Regions from separate parts of the Thioalkalivibrio sp. ALM2T genome, predicted to be linked through region 2. Evidence: riboswitches for the same ligand, from Rfam matches in the RefSeq annotation. Region 2 holds a riboswitch; the other holds the start of a gene.

Region 1 (4,415 bases), on a different contig from region 2:
ACTCCGAGGGCCGCGGCCTGCATTGGCCCGCGCGCCAGGACGTTCAGGGTGCGCCCAAAGGGCAGGGCGAGCAGGGCGACGACCACGAGTACGCCCCAGGCGGGGTAGGGGTTGCGGGCATGGGAGACGTCGCCCATCAGCCAGTACAGCATGCCCGGGAGCTCCGCGGTGGGGCTGACCGCGAGGATGAAACTGATCATCGCGCCCCAGCCGGCGGCCACCACGACACCGGTCAGCAGCAGGCGGGTCGGGGTCCAGCTGCCCGTGCCGTGGGCCAGGCCGAACACCAGAATGGTGGACAGCAGGGCACCCACGAAGGCCGCGGCCGAGACCGAGAACATAGACAGCCCCGCCAGCATCGCCAGCAAGGCGCCCACCGAGGCGCCGCCAGAGAGCCCCAGCACGTAGGGATCGGCCAGTGGATTGCGCAGCAGCACCTGCATGAGCGCTCCGGCCAGGCCCAGCAGCCCGCCGGCGGCGAACGCGGCCAGCGCGCGCGGCAGGCGCAGCTCCAGTACCAGGGTGCTGTGCAGTCGCGAGGCCTCGCCGAAGAAGACACTCAGCAGGTCAGGGAACGGAATCTGCACGCTGCCGTAAGCCAGTGCCACCAGGACGGAGAGCACAGACGCGGGCAACAGCACGCCGAGGGCCAGGAGGAACGAACGGGTCAAGCGGGAGCCCTCCGCTCCAGGCGGGCGAAGCGGTGGATTGCCGGAACGGCGGGAGCGCGGCCTTCAGCACACGTACAACGCTCCTTCATTGGTGTCCCGCAGTATCCGTTGCGAGAGACCGCGAGGCGGACCGTCATGGTGATGGGGCGGGACGGCGTGTGCGGGCGCGTTCGAGTTCTTCGCACATCAGGGCGGTGCCTTCCGCGATGCGTCCGGTATGGCGTTGCAGGAGCGAAGGGGGAATGAAGAAGAGATTGTCGCGCTGGACCGCGGTCATGTCCTCCCATTGGCCCCAGGCGATCACCCAGTCGGGGCGGTCCTCGCCCATGCCGCCGCCGATGATGACCTCGGGGTCGGCATCCAGTACGGCTTCGCGCCCAATGCGCGGCACCAGGCGGTCGAGATCGCCAAACACGTTCACGCCGCCACACACGGCGATGGCCTCGGCGATCAGGTGGTCGTCATTGACCGTCATCAACGGTTGCTCCCACACCTGATAGAACACGCGAATCGGATCCCGGTCGCCGTACGTGGCGCGTAGCGCGTCCATTCGGTCCAGGAAGTCCTGTGCCGCGGCCTCGCCCTGGTCATGCGTGCCGGCCAGCGTGGCCATGCGCCGCATGCTCGAGGCCACACCCTCGAAGCTGCGCGGTTCCGATACATACACCGGCAGTCCCAGTTCGCGCAGGCGTTCGACCTGGGAGGCGGAGTTGCCGCTCTTCCACGCGATCACCAGATCGGGGTCCCTTTCCAGTACCCGTTCCAGGTCAATCCGGCTGTAGCCGCCAATCCGCGGGATGGCCTCCGCCTCGGGCGGATAATCGCTGTACTGCGTTGCGCCCACGATGCGGTCCCCCGCACCCACGGCAAACAGCACCTCGGTGATGTGCGGGGCCAGGCTGACGATGCGCTCGGCAGGCTGCTCCAGATGGACCTCGCGGTCATCGTCGTCGGTGACCGTAATCGAGTCCCCGATTGCGGGCAGCGGGGTCGAGAGCAGGCCCATGAGGCAAGCGAGCAGTGGAGTTCGAGAAGTCCAGAATTGCATGAGTTTACAGTCGCATTGGATTGGTTATTCAAGCGCCTTCGAGCCGGCTGGTGAGCCGTCACCAGGCGTTGGACTAGCGGGGCATCATAGCAGCAAGCCTGGGGCGCCTCGGAGCGTCAATTGGTCGGCAGTGGGCTTGCCGCGTATGATTCACGCTTCGCTGCCAGGTGCCCGGGTGATTGGTCGCACGGGTTAAACGGGAAGTCGGTGCAGGCGCGGGATCCTCCTCAGCTCCATGCCGACGCTGCCCCCGCAACGGTAGGCGAGTGGGTTCGCGGGGTGCTCCATCAGGCACCGCGGACCTCGGCAAGTCGAAAGCCACTGGGCCGCACGTGGCCCGGGAAGGCGACTTGCCGCCCCGGATTGCCGGGGATTCGCGAGCCCGGAGACCGGCCTGGACGAACTTTCTGCGACCGCGCGGTGGGCGAGGGTCGGTAGGCATGGATCTGTCATGACCATGCCCCGATTCTTCTGCATCCGCGTCGCGTCGCCCTGACGGTAAGCCGATGCAGTCCGATTTGCCCGCCAACGAGAATCCTTCCCGGCCCGATGCGGATGCGGCTGCTTCGGGCTTTGCCCAAGATGAGCTGGCGGCCGTCTACCGGGTGATCGCGGAACGCCGCGATATGCGCCACTTTCGACCGGACCCGGTTGATCCGGCGGTGCTGCGGCGCGTGCTTGAGGCGGCGCATCGTGCGCCGAGCGTCGGGTATATGCAGCCCTGGCGCTTCCTGCGCATTACCGACCCGGCCGAGCGCGAGGCGCTGCATGCCCACGCGGCGGAGGAACAGGCCCGCACCGCACAAGCCTGTGGCGAGCGCGCAGCGGAGGTGCATCGCTTGAAGCTGGAGGGCATCCGCGAGGCGGGCGAGCTGCTGGTCGTGGCCCTGACCGATGGCCGCGAGCGCTACGTGCTCGGCCGGCGGACGCTCCCCGAGATGGACCTGTGTTCCGCCGCCTGCGCGATCCAGAACCTGTGGCTGGCCGCCCGCGCCGAGGGCCTGGGCATGGGCTGGGTCTCCCTGTTCGATCCGGACTGGCTGGCCGATCGGCTGGACATGCCCGAAGGCGGGTACCCGATCGCGGTGCTGTGCCTGGGGCATGTGGAGCGCTTCTATGACCGGCCGCTGCTGGAGACCGCCGGCTGGGACAGCCGCCGCCCGCTGGAAGACCTGGTATTCCAGGACCGCTGGGGTGCGGCGTGCGAGCTGGTCGAGTCCCCGGATGCGCGGGAATCCGTCACGGGTCCGGATGGGGCATCCGGGCGCGGCCCGGCATGAGTACCTTTCTGATCCTGATGGGCGCCCTGGTCCTGGACCGACTGTTTGGTGACCCTCGGTGGTTCCACCCGCTCGCCGGATTCGGCCAGCTCGCGGCCTGGGCCGAATCGCGTTGGCATGCGCCGAGCCGTGCACGCGGAGCGCTTCTCCTCGCGGCGCTGGTCCTGCCTTGGGTGGCGCTGGCCGCACTGGGCGCCTCGCTGGCCTGGGGCTGGCTTCTGACGCTGGTGATCCTCACGCTGGCGATTGGCTGGCGCAGTCTGGACGAGCATGCGGAGGTGGTGGCCGAGGCCCTGGAAAGGGATGACCTGTCTGGGGCGCGCACTGGTGTCGGCATGTTGGTCAGTCGCGACACGGCGGCCCTGGATGAGCGCGGGGTGAGTGGCGCCACCATCGAGTCGGTGCTGGAGAACGGCAACGACGCGCTGTTCGCCACGATCTTCTGGTTCCTGGTGGCCGGCGCGCCGGGCGTGGTCGCCTATCGCCTGGTGAACACGCTGGACGCGATGTGGGGCTATCGCAATGACCGGTTTCGCTCGTTTGGCTGGGCCGCCGCGCGCCTGGACGATGCCATGAACCTGATCCCGGCCCGGCTGACGGCACTGGCCTATGCCCTGGCGGGGCGTGGCCGGGACGCGCTGCAGTGCTGGCGCGAGCAGGCCGCCGGCTGGAAGAGCCCGAACGCGGGGCCGGTGATGGCCGCGGGGGCGGGTGCGCTGGGCGTGGTCCTGGGCGGAGCGGCGCCCTATGGCGGGCAGCGCGAGTGGCGACCCCGCCTGGGGATGGGCCGCATGCCCGACGCGGCAGGCATTCGCCAGGCAATTACGCTGTTGGATCGTGCGCTGGCCATCTGGATGGCCTTTATTGTGGCCGGGGTGATTGTCGTTGTCCTGTTCTGAGGCCCAATCGATGCAGACGCCGGAGCCGAAGGCGCTGATTCAGGTGCACGGGGGCGGTATCCGCCAGGCGGCCGCGCGCTACGGGATCCCCAAGGCCGACTGGCTGGATCTTTCCACGGGCATCAACCCGCATGGCTACCCCGCAGGCGAGCTTCCGCCAGGGGCCTGGGCGCGCCTGCCGGAACCGGACGACGGCCTGGAGGCCGCGGCCGCCGCCTATTATGGGGCCGGGGCGCTTTTGCCGGTGCCCGGTTCCCAGGCCGCGATCCAGCTGCTGCCCGCGCTACGGGAAGGCACTTCGCGCGTGGGCATCCTCGAGCCCAGCTACAACGAACACGCTCGCGCCTGGCACGGGGCCGGGCACAACGTCGTCCCGCTGGACGGGGATTCGATCGAGGCCGCATTGCCCGGCCTGGACGTGCTGGTGCTGGTCAACCCCAACAACCCGACCGGACAGCGGTTCGACCGCGCGGACCTGCTGGCGTGGCATGCGGCCCTGGCCGCGCGCGGCGGCTGG
Region 2 (4,415 bases):
CCTTCTGCTCCTCGCGCATGGCGTCCAGCTCATCCTTCGAGCAGTAACAGCGATAGGCGTGGCCGGCGGCCATCAGCTGGTCGATCACCTCCCGGTACCGGTCGAAGCGCTCGGTCTGGTAGAAGGGGCCGTGGTCGTAGGTCAGACCGAGCCAGTTCATGCCCTCCAGGATCGCGTTCACCGACTCCGCAGTGCTGCGCTCCAGATCGGTGTCCTCGATGCGGAGCACGAAGTCGCCGCCGTGATGACGGGTGTACAACCAGGAGAACAATGCGGTACGGGCACCACCAATGTGCAGATAACCGGTGGGACTGGGGGCAAAACGGGTACGGAAACTCATGCGCGGGACACTCGATTACGGGTAGTGAGCAAAGGCGCCTAGGGTAGCAGAACCCTACAGGGCGATAACCCGGTAGCGCGGTTTCCACCGGCTATACTCGAGACAGGCCAACACACGGGCCCCTATCGCCCGAAGGAGTCGTGATGAAATCCGTTTCGCTCACCCGCCTCGCGACCATCGCTCTGGTCACTGGAGGATTCGCCCTAGCCGCAAGCAGTGCGGCCAGCACGGACCGCGTTCCGGCGCCCGAAGGAGCCAAGGTGTACTTCATCAGCCCGCAGGATGGCGACACCATCGAGAGTCCCGTGCGGATCCAGATGGGCCTGCGCGGCATGGGCGTGGCCCCGGCCGGCGTCGAGGCCGACAACACCGGGCATCACCACCTGTTGGTGAACCAGCCGCTGGACGAGGTCGACCTGGATGCCTCGCTCCCCTTCTCCGACCACAAGCGCCACTTCGGAGGCGGTCAGACCGAAGGCGAGATCGAACTGGAGCCGGGTACTCACACCCTGCAATTGCTCTTCATGGACTACCGCCACCTCAGCTTCGACCCGCCAGTGACCTCCGACAAGATCACCATCACCGTCGAATAGGCGACACAAAAAAGCCCCCTCCGGACCCGGAGGGGGCTTGGCATCGCCAGTGGCGACCGGTCGCTTACGGCAGTGACGGGATCTCGAACTGCGGCATGTCACCGGTCAGCGCATGCATGAAGGCCTCCAGGTCCGCAACTTCATCGTCGCTGAACTCCATGCCCAGCATCTCCTGCCCCATGATGCGGATCGCCTCGTCCAGCGTAGCGGTCTCGCCGTTGTTCATGTAGGGATAGGTCAGCGCCACATTGCGCAGGGTCGGGGTCTTGAACGCGAAGCGGTCGCTCTCCTCGCCGGTGACCAGGTAGCGGCCCTCGTCCTCGGAGCCCGGCACCTGGATGCGATGGAAGTTGCTGTCGGTCAGCGCTGGGCCACGGTGACAAGCCACACAGCCGTTATCGGCGAAGAGTTTCATTCCGCGCATCTGCTGCTCGGACATTGCGCCCTCGTCACCCACCAGCCAACGATCCAGCGGCGAATTCGGCGTGTTCAGGGTGCGCTGGAAGGTCGCCAGGGCCTTGGCCACGTGATCGCTGTTGATCACGTTGTCGCCATCATAATCCGGATAGGCGGCCTCGAACTTCTCCTGATACTCGTTGAATTCTTCCAGCCGTTCGATCGCCTCTTCCAGAGGCATCGCCATCTCGATCGCATCCTGGATCGGGCCCAGCGCCTGGCCTTCCAGGTCGTCCTCACGGCCATCCCAGAACTGCGCGGTGAAGAACCCGGAGTTCAGCACGGTCGGGGTGTTGCGTTCGCCCACCTGGCCGTCATGGCCCACCGCGCGCGGAATCCGGTCCGCCCAGCCCAGCGCCGGGTTGTGGCAGGTCGCGCAGGAGATCACACCGGAGCTGGAGATGCGCGGCTCGAAGAACAGCATCTTGCCCAACTCGATCTTCTCCTTGGTCATGGAGTTATCGGCAGGGATCGGCGGCAACGCCGGCAGCGGCTCGAACACATCCCGGTACTGGGAGTAATCGGTATCCGCGACGGCGGGTGCGGCCACGCCCAGTGCCAGGGCGGTGCAGGCCGAAAGGATGGCGCTGCGCAGATAGGAACGTCGGATCATGGCGGGTCTCCCTGAGATTGGATCAGCATCGGCGAAGACCGATATAGACTCGGTCCAAACCACCTGAATCCCACCCTATCGACCCGGGATTCGATCGACCAGCGAAATCGCCCCCACCGTTGATCCAGATCAATCAACCCGGTTCGTCGTTCATGAAGCGCGCCTCTTGCCAGCCTCGTTGGCCCCCAGTAACCTGCGCCCCGCCTCCAGGTGCCCTGGCGTTCCATCGCCGGGGATAATCGGGAAGCCGGTGCGCGAACACCCTTTCGCAATGCCGGCACTGCCCCCGCAACGGTAGGTGAAGACAACGGATCGAGAACCACTGCGCCGCGACCCGGCGTGGGAAGGCGATCCGCCCGGGCACCCCGCCCGCTTCACGAGTCCGGAGACCGGCCAGGAGGGAACCCGACGCTGCGGTGGGCAAGCGGGCGGGTCGGGCTTCTGTGTCTACTCCCCGACCTCCCCTGGCTGACCCTGCGTCGTTCCATCCACGACGCACGGGGTGTGCGTCCCAGGGAGACAAACCTTGAACAAACCGACTCGACGACCCGGCCGATTGCCACTCCTGGCTCCGGCCCCGACCCTTCTCGGCCTGTTGATCGCCAGTGGCGGGGCTTCCCCCCTCCAGGCACAGTTCGAACTCGGCAGTGAAGCCGACGGGCTCGCCGTCACACTGGACCCGCTCATCCAGGGCCGCTACGCCATCGAGCGTGGCGAGGAGGACGCCACCAGCGAATTCGACTTTCGCCGCGCCTGGCTGGATACCACGGGCACTCTCTTCCATCCCGATCTGAGCTTCCGCCTGCAGCCCGACTTCAGTAGCGGCGAGCTCTCAATGCGCGATATCTGGCTCCAATACTCGCTGACCGAGTCCCTCAACCTGCGCGCCGGCCAGTTCACCGTACCCTTCGGCCTGCCGCGGGACATTGGGGGACCCAACCGCCTGTTCACCGAACTGAGCATCGCAGGGAACCAGTTCGAGGTTCCGGCCGGACGGGATACCGGTGTCACGCTTCTGGGGGGTAATGGCGAGGACCGGGCATGGGCCGTCGGCGTGTTCGATGGCCGCGGCCGCCTGGACCAGCGGGACGACCGCCCATCCACCTCCGGCCACCTGTTCAGCGCCCGCGGGGCCTGGGCACCCGTGGGTGCGGTCCCGCGCGACAACACCACGGTCGGCAAGCCCGTGGAGCGCACGCTGGCCCTGGGCGCCGGCCTGCAGGCGGCGAATCGCAACCACCTGCGCGACTGGACTCGCGGGCGGGAAGACCGGGTGGACCAGCAGCGCGCCGACTGGGTCACCGCAACGGCCGACAGCGTCGTCAAGTTTGCCCGCACCGCGATCTCATTTGCCGCCTTCCGCCGCGACGTATCGCCCGATCACGGACCCTCCTACCACGACCTGGGCGCCGAACTCGAGCTGGCCCAGGCACTGCCCTGGGAGGGGATCGAGGTCGCCGCACGCCACGCTGTGCTGCGCCACGACGCCGGCGACGACCTCGGCACCGACGAGCGCTGGCAGCGCGAGTGGGGCGCCGGCCTTAACTGGTATCACCGCGGCCAGCGACAGAAGACCCAATTGATGTGGCTGGACCGCGATGCCGACACCTCGGCCTGGGAACTGCACCTCCAGCACCAGTTCCGCTTCTGACACCGGAAAGGAGATCCGACATGACTCGAACCACCTTTACACCGGCCCTGTGGGTGACCGGCCTTGCCCTGATCCTGTTCGCCGGAACTGGCTCCGCCAGCGACGGCGAGGTCACGGTCCCGGTGCCCGGGCCCTGGGGCGACGACTACAGCGAGACCCTGGACGACCCGGCCACGGTGGACGCCACCGAGGCCTTCCAGCGCTTCCGCCAGCAAAGCATGCAGGGCACCTCGGCCACCTACCGCAGCATCGAGCAGATCCTGCGTTATGACGCACCGTTCGCCGAGCGCCTGCCCGAGCTGGCCGACGAACTGGCGCGGCGGGCCGACGACATCGGCACCTGGTTCGCGCGCGAGACCCCGGCGCGGGACGGCGAACCCGGCGCTCTGCCCGCAGCCTGGGGGGACCCGGAGTTCGCCGAATACAAGGTGTCTTACCGCGAGGCGGCGACCGAGCTACAAAGGAAGGTGGATGCGGCTGAAGACCTGGAGGACCCGGCGTTCCAGCTCCGCGCTACCGAGGCGCTGAACGGCGTACGCCACCATTGCCTGGCCTGCCACGACAACTTCCGACGCCGCTGATTCCCGCGACCACTACGGGGCCGCCGCGTGGCGGCCCCTTCGCCTGCAAGCAGGCTCCTACGTGGCAAGAAACCGTAGGAGCCTGCTTGCAGGCGAACACCCTGCCCCTCAGTCGCAATCCATGCCGCGATAGCGGCGCACGTGCGCCGGGTCGTACAGGGCGCTGTCACGGAAATCGTCC

What was found. A riboswitch is a leader RNA that binds a small molecule or an ion and turns the genes downstream of it on or off. The one in region 2 is predicted to bind cobalamin.
Region 1: linked by a shared signal. The riboswitch ahead of bluB (5,6-dimethylbenzimidazole synthase) and the one ahead of F816_RS0104685 (porin) in region 2 are both predicted to bind cobalamin.

The regions. Positions count from the first base shown of each region.
Region 1 is NZ_KB906556.1:294,583-298,997, reverse strand. It holds gene F816_RS0101350 (iron ABC transporter permease) at 1-671, opposite strand, end outside; gene F816_RS0101345 (cobalamin-binding protein) at 805-1,677, opposite strand; cobalamin riboswitch at 1,868-2,132, shown strand; gene bluB (5,6-dimethylbenzimidazole synthase) at 2,226-2,999, shown strand; gene cbiB (adenosylcobinamide-phosphate synthase CbiB) at 2,996-3,898, shown strand; gene cobD (threonine-phosphate decarboxylase CobD) at 3,909-4,415, shown strand, end outside.
Region 2 is NZ_KB906558.1:1,915-6,329, forward strand. It holds gene gltX (glutamate--tRNA ligase) at 1-340, opposite strand, end outside; gene F816_RS0104675 (DUF4399 domain-containing protein) at 484-933, shown strand; gene F816_RS0104680 (cytochrome-c peroxidase) at 998-2,002, opposite strand; cobalamin riboswitch at 2,202-2,415, shown strand; gene F816_RS0104685 (porin) at 2,529-3,653, shown strand; gene F816_RS0104690 (cytochrome c) at 3,674-4,234, shown strand; gene cobM (precorrin-4 C(11)-methyltransferase) at 4,343-4,415, opposite strand, start outside.